Regions from separate parts of the Marinovum sp. 2_MG-2023 genome, predicted to be linked through region 2. Evidence: riboswitches for the same ligand, from Rfam matches in the RefSeq annotation. Region 2 holds a riboswitch; the other holds the start of a gene.
The links. Region 2 has a riboswitch for cobalamin ahead of Q4577_RS18835 (energy-coupling factor ABC transporter permease). Riboswitches for the same ligand answer to the same signal wherever they lie in the genome.
Positions count from the first base shown of each region.

Region 1 (7,939 bases), on a different contig from region 2:
GGGCAGGCGTATGCCAAGCGCGCCAGCCGCGTCTTCGCCCAGGGTCAGCGCATCAAGCCCCCGGCCCAAGGACCCGAGCAAGATCCAGCCAAACAGCGACAATGGCAGCGCCAGCCAGACATGTATCATCGACCGATCCGCCAGCGATCCCATCATCCAGAACACGATTTCCGAAGTGGCAAAGGGGTTGGGCGACAAGTTCAACACCAGCGACAGAAGCGCCCCGGCCAGAGCCGAAATCGCAATCCCCGCCAGGATCAGCGTCAACGACGCCCCGCGCGGCCCCGCCAGCACCATCACCAGCATGACACCGATCAAGGCCGTGCCGAGCGCGGCAAGCGGCAATGCCAGGGTAAAGGCCGCCGCCGCACCGGTTTGCAGGGCAATCACCGCCCCCAAAGCCGCCGAGGATGACACCCCGATCAACCCCGGCTCGGCCAATGGGTTGCGCAGATAGCCCTGCATGGCGGCACCGCTCATGCCCAGCGATGCGCCGGTGATCACGGCCAGCACCGCACGCGGCAGGCGGATTTCCCGCATCACCAGCGTCATCGGCGCGCCCGTATCGGTGAACAACGCCCGCAGGCTGTCGCCCACCCCGACCGGCGCCGGGCCGATCAGCATCGACGCCGAAAACAGCGCCAGCACCCCTAGGGTCAACAGAAGCATGAGGCGGGTCATGGCCGGGTTTCCAATTCGCGGCGCAGGGGCAACAGACCTTCGATTGCGCGCAGCACATGCGGCGTGCCACAGACCCAATCGCTGTTGGTCAGACTGGCGCCCTTGGACGCGCGGCGCAGGGCATGCACCACCGGATGATCCATGATCGCCTCGGCCCGGCTGGCACCGGGATAGGGTTGCCCGGTGATGATGGCCTCTGGCGCGGTCAATGCCAGGATCTCCAACGGCATCGCGCCGCCGTTTTCATAACCTGCTTCGATGGCGATATTGTCAAACCCGGCGGCGGTCAGGATGTGATGCGCCAGCGAACCCCGCCCTGACGTGAAGCCGTTGGAATAATAAAGGGCGGCACGCGGGCGGCGTGTGACCTCGGCCTGAAAAGCCGCCAGTTGCCTGTCAAAATCGCGCAGCATTTCCTGGGCCTTTTCCGTTTGGCCGAGAGCCGCGCCCATCTGGATCAGATTGGTGCGCACATCCATCATGTTGTTGGCAATGTCGAATGTCACAACCGAAATCCCCAGGTTTTGCAGGATGTCCACCGTCGCACGGGCGGTGTAGCGGCCGGCAAGGACCAGATCTGGTTGCATCAGATAGATTTCTTCGGCCCGGCCATGGGTGATCGGGTATTGCATCGCGTCTTCGGCCATGGCCGAACTGCGGCTGTCCCGTGCCAGAAACGACACCGCGTGCAACTGGCCGGGGGCGGCCAGCAGCATCGCAAGTTGATCGGTGCACAGGTTGATCGACACAACCTTTTGCGGGGTGTCCCCCGCCGCCGCACCCACCGCTGCCGCCGCGCCAAACATCAGCGCGGCGGACAGGGTCAGTGCCTTACAAAGACGCACGGATTCCAAAATAGGCCGCGCGGTCCGATGTGCCATAGCCCGGTGCGGTTTGGTATTCCTCGTCAAAGACGTTTTCGATCCTCAGGTAGATTTCGGCGTTGTCCATCACCTTGTATGTCAGGGTCGAATTCAACGCGCCATAGGGGTCAAGCCCCTCTGCGCGATCCCCGGCCCAAAGACCGGTGACGGCCAGGCTGGTCTGGCTGCCGAAATCTGCGGTCACAGTGGCAGCGGCCTGATGGCCGGGAACTGCGGCGGACCAGCTCGAGCTGTCCAGATCGGCATCGGCAAAGCTGTCGGTCCATGTGTAAGAGCCGTCAAGCCGCACGCCCTGCCACAGCTCTGTGCCGCCAGCCAATTCGATGCCCTGCCGGGTCGAGGTGCCAGAGGCCTGCACATAGGTGCCAGCGGTAAAGGAATAGTCGATGATGTCCTCGGCCTCGATATGAAAGGCCGTGGCACGGATATAGCCCCGGTCGCCAAAGCGTTTCTCGACACCAAGGTCGAAACTCTTGGATGTTTCGGGATCAAGATCCGAATTGCCGGCAAAGCCATCATAAAGCTCATACCCCGACGGGGCGCGGAACCCGGTTGCGGCATTGGCCCGGAAGATCAGATCCTCTGTCGGGCGATAGACCGCCGACAGCCGCCCGGTGGTGAAGCCGCCAAATTCGGAATGTTCGTCATAACGCAGCGCCGCCGACAGGTTCCATTCCGTGCTGGGCGCGGCTGTCACCTCGGCAAAGAGACCGGTGACCGACGTGTCATGGCTTTGCCCATCGGTATAAAGCCCAAAGATCGAGTGATCGAGCGTCAGGGAGGTGTCGAATTCCTCGACCGTGTGATCGGCGCCGAACACCAAACGGGTGGTGTCGGTCAGATCAACGCCGCCCTGATAGCGGTATTCCATCCGCGTGCCGGTATAGTCGAATTGATCATCAGACACGCCGCCAAAGCTGGCAGCGGAGCCGGTCAGGGTGCGATCAATACGGAAATAAGAGGCCGAGACCGTGTGATCAAAGCCACCGGTGACGAAATCCAGTGCGATGCGCAGGCCGTCCTGTTGTTTCTCGGTGACCTCATCCGAACTGCCATCCAATGGCACACCGCCGGAGGTTTCATCGTAATCATAGGTCGATTCTTCGCTGAACGCCGACAGATGCAGGACCGTGTCGGGACTGCCCAGATCATAGCTGCCGGCAAAGCTCAGGCGCTTGGCGTTGAAACCGTCGGCCTCGTCGTTGCCATCGTTTTCGTCGGCGGCGGAAAATCCGTCGCTGTTGGCATAGGACAGGGTCAGCGCGCTTTCGTGGCCTTCGCCCTTGTTGGCAAAGGTGACCGACGACCGCAGGCTTTCATAGGCGCCATATTCCGCCGTCATCTGAACGCTCAGCCCGTCGCGGGTGGCGCGTTTGGTGGTGATATTGATCACCCCGCCCAGGGCTTCGGATCCATAAAGCGCCGATTGCGAACCGCGCAGGATTTCAATCCGCGAGATGTCAGAGGTCATCAAGCCGCCAAAATCATAAGCCACCTGTGGGCCGGACGGGTCAGAGACGTCGATGCCATCGACGCGCACCGCGATATTGTTCTGGTTCACGCCGCGAATGAACACACCGGCGGTGGTGCCCAATGGGCCGGTGGTGCGCAGGGTGACGCCGGGTTGGCGGGCCAGGAAATCAATGGCTCTGGTCTCGCCGGTGGCCTCCAGCTCTTCTTCTGTGATGACATCCACGGCAACGCCGGTTTCGTCTTCGGCCACGGCCTCGTATCCGGCGGACAGGATCAGGACGCCCAGATCATAGGGATCGTCCTGTGCAAAGGCCGGTGCGGACAACAATGCGGGCAGGGCCGCGGTTGTCAGAAGTTGTGTTCGGGTCATGTCTGTCCCTCCGATTGGCCCTGTGAGTGCAAAGGGCCGATTGATAATCAAACCGGAGGTCACCCCCCGTCTCAGTGAAATCACCGCAACGGGGTTGCCGTTATCCATCGCACGCCCCGCGCCCGGATAGGGTGATCGCCTGGCAGGTCTCCTGACTTCGCGGGTCGTCACATCCCCGGGCCTTCCCGCAGCCCAAAAGGGGGCCACAGTGGCAATTTCCGGGTTTGCTCGCCGCTCACAGTTGCGGGGGCAGTCGCGGGTTTGCACCGCGTTCCCTTTTCACGGACCTCTTGCGAGGCCCGAACCAAAGCGTGCTTTCGTCTAGTCACGCAAATGCATTGTGACAAGCGGCCATTTTGACCCATCCGGCGTCAAATCCGCGCGTTGTGGCCCCGGGTCTACAGGATCGAAGGCTTTTGAATGGGCCAGCAGGGGCAAACGGGGGCAATGCCGGGCACGACAACGGGAATGGATGGGAAATACGGGAATTCGTGGGACGATCTTGGGGAATGCGGTGTTCGACCGCCAATTGCCCCTCAAGACGAATCAAATTTGACCACTCTCGCGTGATTCTGCGGGCTGAAACCGGGCCGTGTCGCTATTTTGGGCGTCTGGTTAGAATTTTTTTGGGAAATCATGGGCCGTTGGGCGCGTTCCAGTACCTTACCACATATAGTGTTGGGCCGGGATCTCTTTCGCTAGAACTTCCGCGTTGGACCGCGATTTCGCCGCTATATTTAGTTTTCCACAGCCCCTGTGAACAAACTGTAGGGGCGATTTCCCATAAAGAGCAGTTGATTTCCATGAATTCCCATGGCATCCCTAGTATCACGATGAGGGACGGAACAAGGGGCAACAAAGACCCCGCACCGAATACTCAAAAACAATAAAAATGGTTTCATACAGGCACCGTCTTTCATCGTGAACAGAATCCGGCGCGCGGGCGAGCAGACATCCCCCCAGGTGGCGCGCGCAGCTGGACTTCCCGCCAAGCGGGACATGGGCGGCGGGTTGATCAGTGGCAGCAGATCAACCCGCCGTTTTCCATTTCAAATTGGGGAAAATACGGGGCGCGAGGCAAAGGACGGCAAGGACAGTGAGCCGCAGGTTCAGAGGCGAAAGCCATCACAAGGTGGATGCAAAGGGCAGGGTGTCAATCCCGGCCGGCTTTCGCCGTGTGATCGAGGCCGCTGATCCCAACTGGAAAGTCGGAGAAAACCCGGAGCTTGTGATTGTCTACGGCAACAAGAAGCTCAACTGCCTTGAATGTTACACCATGGAAGCCATCGAAGAGGTCGACAAGAAAATCGACGCTCTGCCGCGTGCATCCATGGAACGGAAAATGTTGCAGCATATGTTCCACGGGCAATCCTTCCCCACCAATGTGGACGAGACCGGCCGACTGGTCCTGCCTGCGAAGCTGCGCAACAGAATCAATCTTGAGAAAGAGGCCTTCTTCATTGCGGCTGGCGATACGTTCCAGATCTGGAACCCCGAGACCTATGAAAATGAAGAGCTGGCCAAGACCGAAGCATGGCTGGAAGAACTGCCGGAAGACTTCGATCCCATGTCGTTCCTTGATGGACCGGTCGGAGGCGTTTGAAGAATGGCCGCAGCCCCACATAAACCCGACGCCGCGCCGCATGTCCCCGTCCTTATCCGCCCATTGATCAAGGCGGTGTCGCCGGTCACTGGCACCTGGATCGACGGCACATTCGGGGCCGGCGGCTATACCCGCGCATTGTTAGAGGCCGGGGCGGATGAGGTGGTCGCAATTGACCGCGATCCGCTGGCCTTCGAAATGGCGGCAGATTGGCTCGGGGACTATGGCGCGCGTGTGCGCCCGGAAAAAACCGTGTTCTCGGCAATGGACGAAGTCGCCGATCAGGTGGACGGCGTGGTGCTTGATCTGGGTGTGTCCTCGATGCAGCTGGACCGCGCCGAACGCGGCTTTTCCTTCATGCGGGACGGGCCGTTGGACATGCGGATGAGCCAACAGGGCGTCAGCGCCGCCGATCTGGTCAACAATCTGAGCGAAGAAGAATTGGCCGCAATCCTGTTCACCTATGGGGAAGAGCGTGCCTCGCGGCGCATTGCCAAGAATATTGCACGGGTGCGGGCGGACACCCCGTTTGAAACCACGTTGCAATTGGCCGGGGTGATCGAACGGTCCCTGCCACGGTCGAAACCCGGCCAAAGCCACCCCGCAACCCGCAGCTTTCAGGCGCTGCGCATCGCGGTCAACGACGAATACAAGGAATTGTTTCAGGGGCTTATGGCCGCCGAACGGGTGTTGAAACCCGGTGGTCTTCTGGCGGTTGTGACCTTTCATTCGATCGAGGACCGCATGGTCAAACGGTTCTTTACCGCCCGTGCCGGCCATTCCGGCAATACCAATCGCTATGCGCCGCAAACCGCCGTGGTGCCCGCCCAATTCGATATTCTCACACGCAAGGCCGTCGGCCCGGATGATCAGGAGCTGGAGGAAAACCCAAGGTCGCGGTCATCGCGGCTTCGGGTGGCGCGGCGCACGGATATGCCTGCCGGGGCGGTCGATCCCAGCGCAATTGCCATGCCGCAGCTGAAGGGGAAAAGGTAATGCGGTCGTTCTTGTATATCCTGACATCTTTGGCGGTGATCGGTTTGGCGTTCTGGGCCTATCACGAAAACTACCGAACCCAGGAAGCAATTGAAAAATCGGCACAATTGCAGCGTGACATTGGCACGGCGCGGTCGCGGCTTTCGGTGTTGCGGGCGGAATGGGCCTATTTGAACCGGCCGGACCGGCTGCGCGACCTGGCAGAGCTGAACTTTGACCGTCTTGGGCTTTTGCCGCTGCGCCCCCATCATTTTGCCAATATCGACCAGGTGACTTTCCCGATGCCGGACTTTGATAATATGGAGCCGATCACCAATCCGGTGGCTGTGTCATCACAAGGTGAGGAGCAAGAGCCATGATCCGCACGCCGCTGCGCCCGCTGGCCCGTATTCTGGAGGCCCGCCAAAAAGGTGAAAATCCCGACGCCATCGAACGGGAAAACATCCGATTGCGGCACGAGGATATGCGCGACCGTTTGCGGGTGCGCGCCGAACAGCGCCTGCTGTTGATGGGGATCATGTATTTCTGCGCCTTTTTGGTGATTGGCGCGCGGATGGGGCTGCTTGCGGCGTCTGAACCGGCGGAACCACGCGGTGCCAGCAATGGGGCCAGCATCGTGGCGCAACGGGCGGATATCGTGGATCGCAAGGGGCGGCTTCTGGCCACCAACATGGAGACCCATTCGCTTTATGCCCATCCGCAACAGATGGTTGATCCGGTGCGGGCGGCGGCGGAACTGGGCAAGATCTTTCCTGATCTGGATGTCCAGGATCTGACCAAGCGGTTCACCTCGGATCGTAAATTCATGTGGATTCGCAAGAAGCTCAGCCCGGAACAGAAGCAGGCGGTGCATGATATCGGCGAGCCGGGGCTGTTGTTCGGCCCGCGCGAGATGCGGCTTTATCCCAATGGCGCGTTGGCGTCGCATGTGCTGGGCGGTTATGGATTTGGCCGCGAAGGCGTGCATTCGGCCGAGGTCATCGGCACCGCCGGTATCGAGAAGTTCCATGACGACCTTCTGCGCGATCCCGCGCGTGAGGGCGCGCCGCTGGAATTGTCGCTTGATCTGACGCTACAGGCGGCGGCGGAAAAGGTGCTTTATGGCGGCATGAAGATCATGAATGCCAAAGGTGCGGCGACGATCCTGATGGATGTGCACAGCGGCGAGGTTCTGGCGCTGGCCAGTCTGCCGGACTTTGATCCCAACGACCGACCTTTGCCTGCGCTTGGCGACGATCCCTCGATCAGCCCGCTGTTCAACCGCGCGGTGCAGGGGGTGTATGAGCTTGGCTCGACCTTCAAGATCTTTGCCGCCGCCCAGGCAATGGACATCGGCCTGGTCAATCCGTCGACCCCGGTCGATATTCGCGGCCCGCTGAAGTGGGGCAAACACCGCATTCGTGATTTCCACAACTACGGCAAGGAATTGTCGGTCACCAAGGTCATTGTGAAATCATCGAACATCGGGACCGCCCGTCTGGCCCAGATGATCGGTGTGCCGCGGCAAAAGGAGTTCCTGCAAAAGCTTGGCTTCTTTGACGTCAAGGATATCGAACTGCAAGAGGCCAAGGCCGCGCGCCCGTTGCTGCCGCCGCATTGGTCAGAATTGTCGACCATGACGATTTCCTACGGTCACGGGCTGTCGGCCTCGCCGCTGCATCTGGCCTCGGCCTATGCGACGGTGGCCAATGGCGGCTACAAGATCACCCCAACCCTGCTGCGCCAAAACGGGGCGAATTATGGGGAACGGGTGATGTCGGCCAGCGCCTCGGCGGCGTCGCGGGCGATGTTGCGTCTGGTGGTCAGCCACCCGGATGGCACCGCCAGCTTTGGCGATGTCAAAGGCTATGCCGTGGGCGGCAAGACCGGCACCGCCGACAAGCCAAAGCCCAAGGGCGGCTATTACGATGACAAGGTGATTGCGACCTTTGC
Region 1 is NZ_JAUOSD010000013.1:76,777-84,715, forward strand. It holds gene Q4577_RS15145 (iron ABC transporter permease) at 1-681, opposite strand, end outside; gene Q4577_RS15150 (ABC transporter substrate-binding protein) at 678-1,526, opposite strand; gene Q4577_RS15155 (TonB-dependent siderophore receptor) at 1,513-3,408, opposite strand; cobalamin riboswitch at 3,532-3,732, opposite strand; gene mraZ (division/cell wall cluster transcriptional repressor MraZ) at 4,505-5,011, shown strand; gene rsmH (16S rRNA (cytosine(1402)-N(4))-methyltransferase RsmH) at 5,015-6,007, shown strand; gene Q4577_RS15170 (cell division protein FtsL) at 6,007-6,366, shown strand; gene Q4577_RS15175 (penicillin-binding protein 2) at 6,363-7,939, shown strand, end outside.
Region 1: another riboswitch for cobalamin. It lies ahead of Q4577_RS15155 (TonB-dependent siderophore receptor); the one in region 2 lies ahead of Q4577_RS18835 (energy-coupling factor ABC transporter permease).

Region 2 (7,939 bases):
CACCGACGAAGGCGATTGCCCGTATTTTGCAATCGTGTTGGTGCATGGTCATGGCCGCCGTCCAACCCTGGTCGAGGCCGCGCAATGAGCGGCTGGGTGGTTGTGGCCGGGCTGGGACCGGGGGCAGAGGATCTGGTGACGCCAGAGGTGCGCGCCGCGCTGGATCAAGCCACGGATATTGTGGGTTATATTCCCTATGTCGCCCGCATAGCGCCCCGTCCGGGGTTGCGGTTGCACAGCTCTGACAACCGGGTCGAGCTGGACCGCGCCCGTCATGCGCTGGAGATGGCGGCGCAGGGGCTGCGCGTGGTGATTGTGTCTTCGGGTGATCCGGGGGTGTTTGCCATGGCCTCGGCGCTGTTCGAACAGGTAGAGGCCAGCCCGGAGGCCGCGCAGACCGAGATCCGTATTCTGCCGGGCATCACCGCAATGCTGGCGGCGGCGGCGCGGGTCGGGGCACCGCTGGGCCATGATTTCTGTGCAATCAACCTCAGCGACAATCTCAAGCCTTTTGCGCTGGTTGAACATCGCCTGCGCCATGCGGCGCGGGGTGATTTCGCGATGGCGTTTTACAACCCGCGATCCAAGGCCCGCCCGCATCAATTTGCTCGGGTGCTGGACATCCTGCGCGAGGAATGCGGGCCGGATCGGCTGATCATCTTTGCGCGGGCGGTGTCGACCGCACAGGAGACGGTGCAGGTTGTCACCCTCGATCAGGCGACACCGGATATGGCGGATATGCGCACGGTGGTTCTTGTCGGCAACAGCGCCACGCGCCGCACCGGCGATTGGGTCTATACGCCGCGCGGGGCCACATTGTCCGGGGTCACCCCATGATCGCGCAACCACTCAAAGACCCCCGCCGTCGTGTCGCAGGTGGCGCGCGCAGGCAGGTCGGGGCGGTCTATCATGATGACCTCGATCCCCAACACCCGCGCCGCCAGCAACTTGGCCTCGGCACCGGTGCCGCCGGAATTCTTTGCCACGATGTGGCTGATCGCATGACGGCGCAACAGGGCGCTGTCGTCGGCCTCGGTAAAGGGGCCGCGGGCGATGACAACCTCGGCATGGCGCAAGGGCAGGGGCGCGGCGGGTGGATCCACCAACCGCACAAGGTAGTGGTGATGCGTCTGCGCGGCAAACAGATCAAGCTGCTGCTTGCCGATGGCAAGGAACACCCGCGCGGGGGGCTGTGTCTGTGGCGGCGGCAGGGCGCTTGGCGCGTCCTGCACGCTTTGGACATGCCGCCAGCGATCCCCGGCACCCGGTTGCCACGGCGCACGTTCAAAACCCAGCAAAGGCGTGCCGGTCTCGGCACAGGCGGCAATCGCGTTCTGGCTGATCCGGGCGGCAAAGGGATGCGTCGCGTCGATCACATGGCTGATCTTTTGGGCGCGGATATAGGCGGCCAGCCCGGCGCTGCCGCCAAATCCGCCGATGCGCGTTGGCAGCGGCTGGGCCGCCGGGGCCAATGTGCGTCCGGCATAAGAGAAGGTCGCCGGGATCGGCGTGTCGGCAAGACGGCGGGCCAGCTGGCTGGCTTCGCTGGTGCCGCCAAGCAGCAAGAGGCGGGTCATGTCTGATCCTTGGCTGAATGTGATCGGTCTGGGCGAAGATGGCCTGTGCGGGCTGTCGGATGCAAGCCGCGATGCAATTGCGCAGGCACAGGTGATCTTTGGCGGGCCGCGCCATCTTGATCTGGTGCAGGCCGGCACGCGCGGTCGGCCCTGGCCGGTGCCGTTTGATCTGGCGCCGGTGCTGGCATTGCGCGGACAGCCTGTGGTGGTGCTGGCCTCGGGGGATCCGTTCTGGTTTGGCGCCGGCAGTATGCTTGCGCAGCGGCTGGCCCCCGACGAATGGCGCGCCCATCCGGTGGCGGGTGTGGTGTCGCTGGCCTGTGCGCGCCTGGGTTGGCGGGTCGAAGAGACCCGTGCTCTGGCCCTGCATGCGGCAGAGTTCACCGCCCTATCTACGGTGCTGCATCGCAGTGCAAAGATCCTGGCCACCCTGCGGGATGAGGCGGCGCCAGACGCATTGGCGCAATGGCTGACAGCGGCGGGGTTTGGCGCGGTGCGGATGCATGTGCTCGAACGGCTTGGCGGTCCAAAGGAGCGCCACCGCCAGACCCGCGCAGATGACTTTCAGCTCGACGGGATTGCCGCGCCGGTGGCTGTTGCGCTGGATGGGGCCGATCTTGTGCGCGGGATCGGGCTATCCGGTGTGCCGGGCCGGGGCGAGCATCTGTTTCACCATGACGGGCAGATTACAAAATCACCGCAACGTGCGCTGACCCTTGCAGCGCTTGCCCCGCGACCCGGCGAGATGCTGTGGGACATCGGCGGTGGTTCCGGGTCGGTGTCGGTTGAATGGGCGCTGGCGGGTGGTCATGCGCTCACGATTGAGCCGCGCGCCGAACGGTGCGCCAATATCCGTGCCAATATTGCGACTTTTGCCTTGTCGCGGCAGATCACCCTGCTTCAGGGCCGCGCGCCAGAGGTGCTGAGCCACGATCTGCCGACGCCGGATGCGATTTTTGTCGGCGGTGGCGGCTCGGCGGATCTGTTTGCCGCGCTTTGGGGCTATTTGATGCCCGGTGCCCGGCTTGTCGTCAATGCGGTCACGCTGGAAACCGAAACCCTGTTGCTGGCAATGCAGGCACAGCATGGCGGGACGCTGACCCGGATTGACATTGCCCAGGCCGCGCCCTTGGGGCGGTTGCGTGGCTGGGTCAATGCACGTCCGCTGGTGCAATGGGCGGTGACGCGATGACGGAGCCGGGTTTGTTCGTCGGGCTTGGGTTTCGCAAATCCGTAAGTGCCGAGGCCCTGACAACGGCTTTGACTGCGGCCCTGGCTGCGGCTTTGGCCGAGGTCGGGGCACAGGCCGGACCGGCAGATCAGGCCAGACCGGTCGATGGTGTCGCCACAGCCAGGGCCAAGGCACAGACACTGGCCGCCCTTCTGCCTGATGCGCCGGTGATCGGTGTTGATGTGGCCGGCGTTGCAACCCCCACGCAATCATCGGCCGCGCTGGCCGCCTATGGCACCGGGTCCGTGGCCGAAGCGGCGGCGTTGATCGCGGCGGGACCGGGCGCACGGCTGTGTCAGACACGCAGGATTATTGGCGGCGTCAGCGTCGCAATCGCACGAGGAGAGACAACATGACGGTGCATTTCATCGGGGCTGGACCGGGGGCGGCGGATCTGATCACCCTGCGGGGGCGCGATCTGATCGCGGCCAGCCCGGTTTGTCTTTATGCCGGGTCGCTGGTGCCCGAGGCGCTGTTGGCGCATTGCCCGCCGGGCGCGCGGATCGTCAACACCGCGCCGCTGTCGCTGGACGAGATCATAGATCTGATCGCCGAGGCGCATCGCGCGGGTCAGGATGTGGCGCGGCTGCATTCCGGGGATCTGTCGGTCTGGTCGGCGATGGGCGAACAATTGCGCCGCTTGCGCCGGTTGGACATCCCCTATGACGTCACCCCCGGCGTGCCCAGCTTTGCCGCCGCCGCGGCGACGCTGGGCGCAGAGCTGACCCTGCCGGGCGTGGTGCAATCGGTGGTGTTGACGCGGGTATCGGGGCGCGCCAGCGCAATGCCCGCCGCAGAGAGTCTGGAAAACTTTGCCCGCACCGGGGCTGTGCTGGCGATCCATCTGTCGGTGCATGTGCTGGACAAGGTGGTCGCCACATTGCGCCCGCATTACGGCGCAGACTGTCCCGTTGCGGTGGTCTGGCGCGCAAGCTGGCCGGATGAGCGGGTGGTGCATGCCACCCTGGACACGTTGGAAACCGCCGTCGGCGCCGAAATGGCGCGCACGGCGCTGATCCTGGTTGGCCGGTCGATCGGGGCAGAGGACTTTGCCGAGAGCCGTCTTTATGCCGGGGATTACGATCGCCGCTACCGTCCTGTGGGCACCGATCCCCGCTTTCCGGAGACCGGCGCATGACGCCCGGTCTGGTGATTTCCGGCGCGGCGTCGGGCGTGGGGAAAACCACCTTCACGCTGGGGCTGATGGCGGCGCTGCGGGCGCGCGACATGGCGGTGCAGCCGTTCAAATGTGGTCCCGACTATATTGATCCGGCCTTTCACACCGTGGCGTCGGGGCGGGCCTCGTTCAATCTGGATGGCTGGGCCATGTCAGCAGAGCGCATGCATGCGCTGGCGGATCGGACAGCCGATATTGCGCTGGCCGAAGGGTCGATGGGGCTGTTTGACGGCGTGGCGGTGCCGGGTGAAACCGGCGCAGGGGCCAGTGCCGACATCGCCGCGCTGATGGGCTGGCCGGTGATCCTGGTAATTGATGTGACCGGACAGGCCCAGAGCGCCGCCGCCGTGGCGCAGGGCCTGGCACGGTTTCGCGCGGATGTACCCATCGCCGGGGTGGTGTTGAACAATGTTGCCTCGCCGCGCCATGATACGCTGGTGCGGGCCGGGTTTGCGCAGGCCGGGATTGCCGTTCTGGGCGCTTTGCCGCGTCAGGTCGGGATCGAGCTGCCCTCGCGCCATCTTGGGCTGGTGCAGGCCGAAGAAACCGCAGATCTTGAAAGATTGCTGAGCGAGGCAGGCAAGGCCGTGTCGCAGTATTGCGATCTGGACGCGATTGTTGCGGCGGCACGGTCCGGGGCGGGCCATGCCAGCGCGCCGCCGCCGCCAACGCGCCCACCCGGGGCACGTATTGCCCTGGCGCGGGATTCGGCCTTTTCCTTTGTCTATCCGCATCTGATAGAGGGCTGGCGCAGCGCCGGCGCAACGATCCTGCCGTTTTCGCCGCTGGCGGATGAGGTCCCGGATGACAGCGCGGATTGTTGTTGGCTGCCGGGCGGCTATCCCGAACTGCACGCAGGGCGGCTGGCGGGCAATGACCGGCTGCGGTCCGGTCTGCACCGTTTTGCCCAGACCCGCGCCGTCCACGGTGAATGCGGGGGCTATATGGCACTGGGGGCCGGGCTGGTCGATGCACAGGGGCAGCGGCACCAGATGCTGGGGTTGCTGGGGCTTGAGACCAGTTTTGCCAAGCGCAAAATGAACCTGGGCTACCGTCTGGCAGAGCTTTCTGCGCCAATGCCGGGGTTCGAGGTGGGCACACGCCTGCGTGGGCATGAGTTCCATTATGCCCGTATCCTGAGCCAGCCGGATGCCCCGCTTGCCGAAGTGCGTGATGCCAACGGCCTTGTCGTGGCGCAAACCGGATCGCAACGCAAAAGCGCGGCTTCGGGCCATGCTGCGGCCGGTGGTCAGGTCAGCGGAACCTTCTTTCATCTTATCGCCGAGGCCAGCCAATGAGCGCATTTGTCTCCTTTGTGTCGTCTGGTGCGGGCGACCCGGACCTGCTGACCCTCAAGGCGGTGGACCGGTTGCAACGCGCCGATGTGGTGTTGTTTGATGATCTGGCTTCGGGGCCGGTCCTAAGCCATGCGGGGGCCAATGCCGAGCTGATTGCCGTTGGCAAACGGGCGCGCCGCCCCTCGGTCAAGCAGGATCATGTCAACCGTCTGTTGGTGGATCATGCCCGAACCGGCGCGCGGGTCGTGCGGTTGAAATCCGGGGATAGCGGAATTTTTGGGCGTCTCGAAGAAGAGATGATTGCGCTGGAGGCCGCGGAAATTGCCTATGAAATCATTCCCGGCGTGCCGTCGGCCTGTGCGGCGGCGGCAGCGGCGGGGTTGCCATTGACCCGGCGGTTGACCGCGCGGCGGGTGCAATTTGTGACCGGGGCGGATGTGACGGGCGAATTGCCCGAGACGCTGAATTGGCCCGCGCTGGCAGATTCCGAAGCCACAACAGTGGTTTACATGGGGAAACGCACCTTTCCCAAACTGGCGGCCGGTCTGATTGCCCACGGTCTGCCGCCGGAAACGCCGGCCCTGCTGGCCGAGGCCGTCGGCCATCCCGAACAACGCCTGCATCGCAGCACGGTTGCGACACTGGCCAAGCAGCTTGCCCAGGCGCGTCCCGACCAGCCGGCGGTGATCCTTTATGGCCCATTGGCCGAAACGAAAGCGGCGTTGGCGACATGCGGGGCTTGACTTGGCGGGCCGGCTCACGTCTATCTGAACCCCTGTTTGGTGCCCAGACATGCGCAAAGCGCAGGGCTCAATCGGGAACGGGGAAGGGTGGACCAAGTTGCGGCACCCAAAGCCCCGGCCGCCCCCGCGACTGTATGCGGAGAGCGCGTTCTGAAAGACCACTGGGGGGAGATGCCCTCTGGGAAGGTAGAGCGTTGCCTCGACCCGCGAGCCAGGAAACCGGCCATCGGATTATTTCAACCCGCCGTCGGGTGTGACGGCAAGGAGATCAAAGACATGCACATCGAACCCGGCGTCGTTACGGGCGCCAAACTCATCCTCAGCTACGCAACCGCGACAACCGCGGGGCTTTATACGCTCAAGACCGCCTTTGACGCGGTGCGCCAGCAGGGGCTGGGCTCGCTCGCGTTGCGCACGGTTGTGGCGACGGCGGCAGTGTTGGTGTTTTTCCAGATCCTGCCGCATTACCCGGTTGGCGTGTCAGAAGTGCACCTGATCCTTGGCTCGACCCTGTTCCTGATGTTGGGCGCCGCGCCGGCCGCGATCGGCCTGGCGCTGGGGCTGTTGATTCAGGGCATTGTGTTTGCCCAGTTCGACCTGCCGCAATACGGAATGAACGTGACCACGCTGCTGGTGCCGCTGTTCGGCTTGCAATATCTCGCGCGGCGTCTGATCGCGCCGGGCACCGCATATGTTGACCTGAAGTACAGCCAGGCGCTGGCGCTTTCGACCGCTTACCAAGGTGGTATTGTGGCCTGGGTGGCGTTCTGGGCCGTTTATGGTCAGGGCTTTGCCGAAGTTGGCCAGGTGATGGCATTTGGCGCGGCTTACATGCTGGTGATCCTGCTGGAGCCGCTGGTCGATCTGGCCGTTCTGGCCGCTGCAAAACGGCTGCAAGGGCTGAAAGGCTCTGCCTGGGTGACCGCGCGGCTTTTTGCTTGAGCACCAGATGTGATTGAGACGACACCAAGGGGGCTTCGGCCCCCTTTTTCGGGAGTACGGGCTTTGGAAACACTGCGATGATCGAACTTGATCTGATCGGCATTGGAACCGGTAACCCGGATCACGTCACGGCCCAGGCCGTACAGGCGATGAATGCCGCTGACCTGATCCTGATCCCGTTGAAAGGGCCTGAAAAGACCGACCTCGCCGGTTTGCGGCGCGATCTTTTGGCGCGCCATTTGGACAACGCACAGACACAGGTGGTGGAATTCGACCTGCCGCAGCGTGATGTCGACAACCCGTCGTATCGCACCGGGGTGTCGCAGTGGCATGACGCCATTGCCGCATCCTGGGAACAGCAGATCCGCACAGTGCTGGGGGAAAATCCAGGCGGGCGGGTTGCCTTGCTGATCTGGGGCGATCCGATGTTGTATGACAGCAGCCTGCGGATTGCCGAACGGCTGGGGCGGCGGATGCCGCTAGAGCCACGTGTGATCCCCGGCATCACCTCGATTCAGGCGTTATGCGCCGCACATGCGATCCCGCTTAATACGGTGGGTGGGTCGGTCACGATCCTCACCGGGCGTCAACTGCGCGCGCAAGGGTGGCCGCCCGAAGCCGAGACCGTGGTTGTTGTGCTGGACAGCGGTGGCGCGTTTGAGACGCTCGACCCGGAGGGGATTTCGATCTGGTGGGGCGGCTGCGTGGCAATGCCGCAAGAGAGGCTGGTCGCCGGTCAACTGGATGCGGTCGGGGCCCAGATCATCAAAACCCGAGAAGACCTGCGCGCCCGGCATGGCTGGGTGATGGATATCTATCTTATGCGGCGCGCGGGGTAAGCGTTCGCCGAGATGACGCATGTCTGGCTTTGGGCGTACTTAACATAACCCTGATTATGGGGTGCGCGTATCTGTAGCCGCAAAGCTAAAATGTCACCCATGAGCAATTCAGGAATGTCACTCTCCCCCAAA
Region 2 is NZ_JAUOSD010000020.1:55,065-63,003, forward strand. It holds gene Q4577_RS18795 (precorrin-2 C(20)-methyltransferase) at 1-88, shown strand, start outside; gene cobJ (precorrin-3B C(17)-methyltransferase) at 85-837, shown strand; gene Q4577_RS18805 (cobalt-precorrin-6A reductase) at 795-1,577, opposite strand; gene cbiE (precorrin-6y C5,15-methyltransferase (decarboxylating) subunit CbiE) at 1,576-2,769, shown strand; gene Q4577_RS18815 (cobalamin biosynthesis protein) at 2,766-3,164, shown strand; gene cobM (precorrin-4 C(11)-methyltransferase) at 3,161-3,946, shown strand; gene Q4577_RS18825 (cobyrinate a,c-diamide synthase) at 3,943-5,283, shown strand; gene cobA (uroporphyrinogen-III C-methyltransferase) at 5,280-6,026, shown strand; cobalamin riboswitch at 6,047-6,269, shown strand; gene Q4577_RS18835 (energy-coupling factor ABC transporter permease) at 6,303-6,968, shown strand; gene cobF (precorrin-6A synthase (deacetylating)) at 7,046-7,807, shown strand.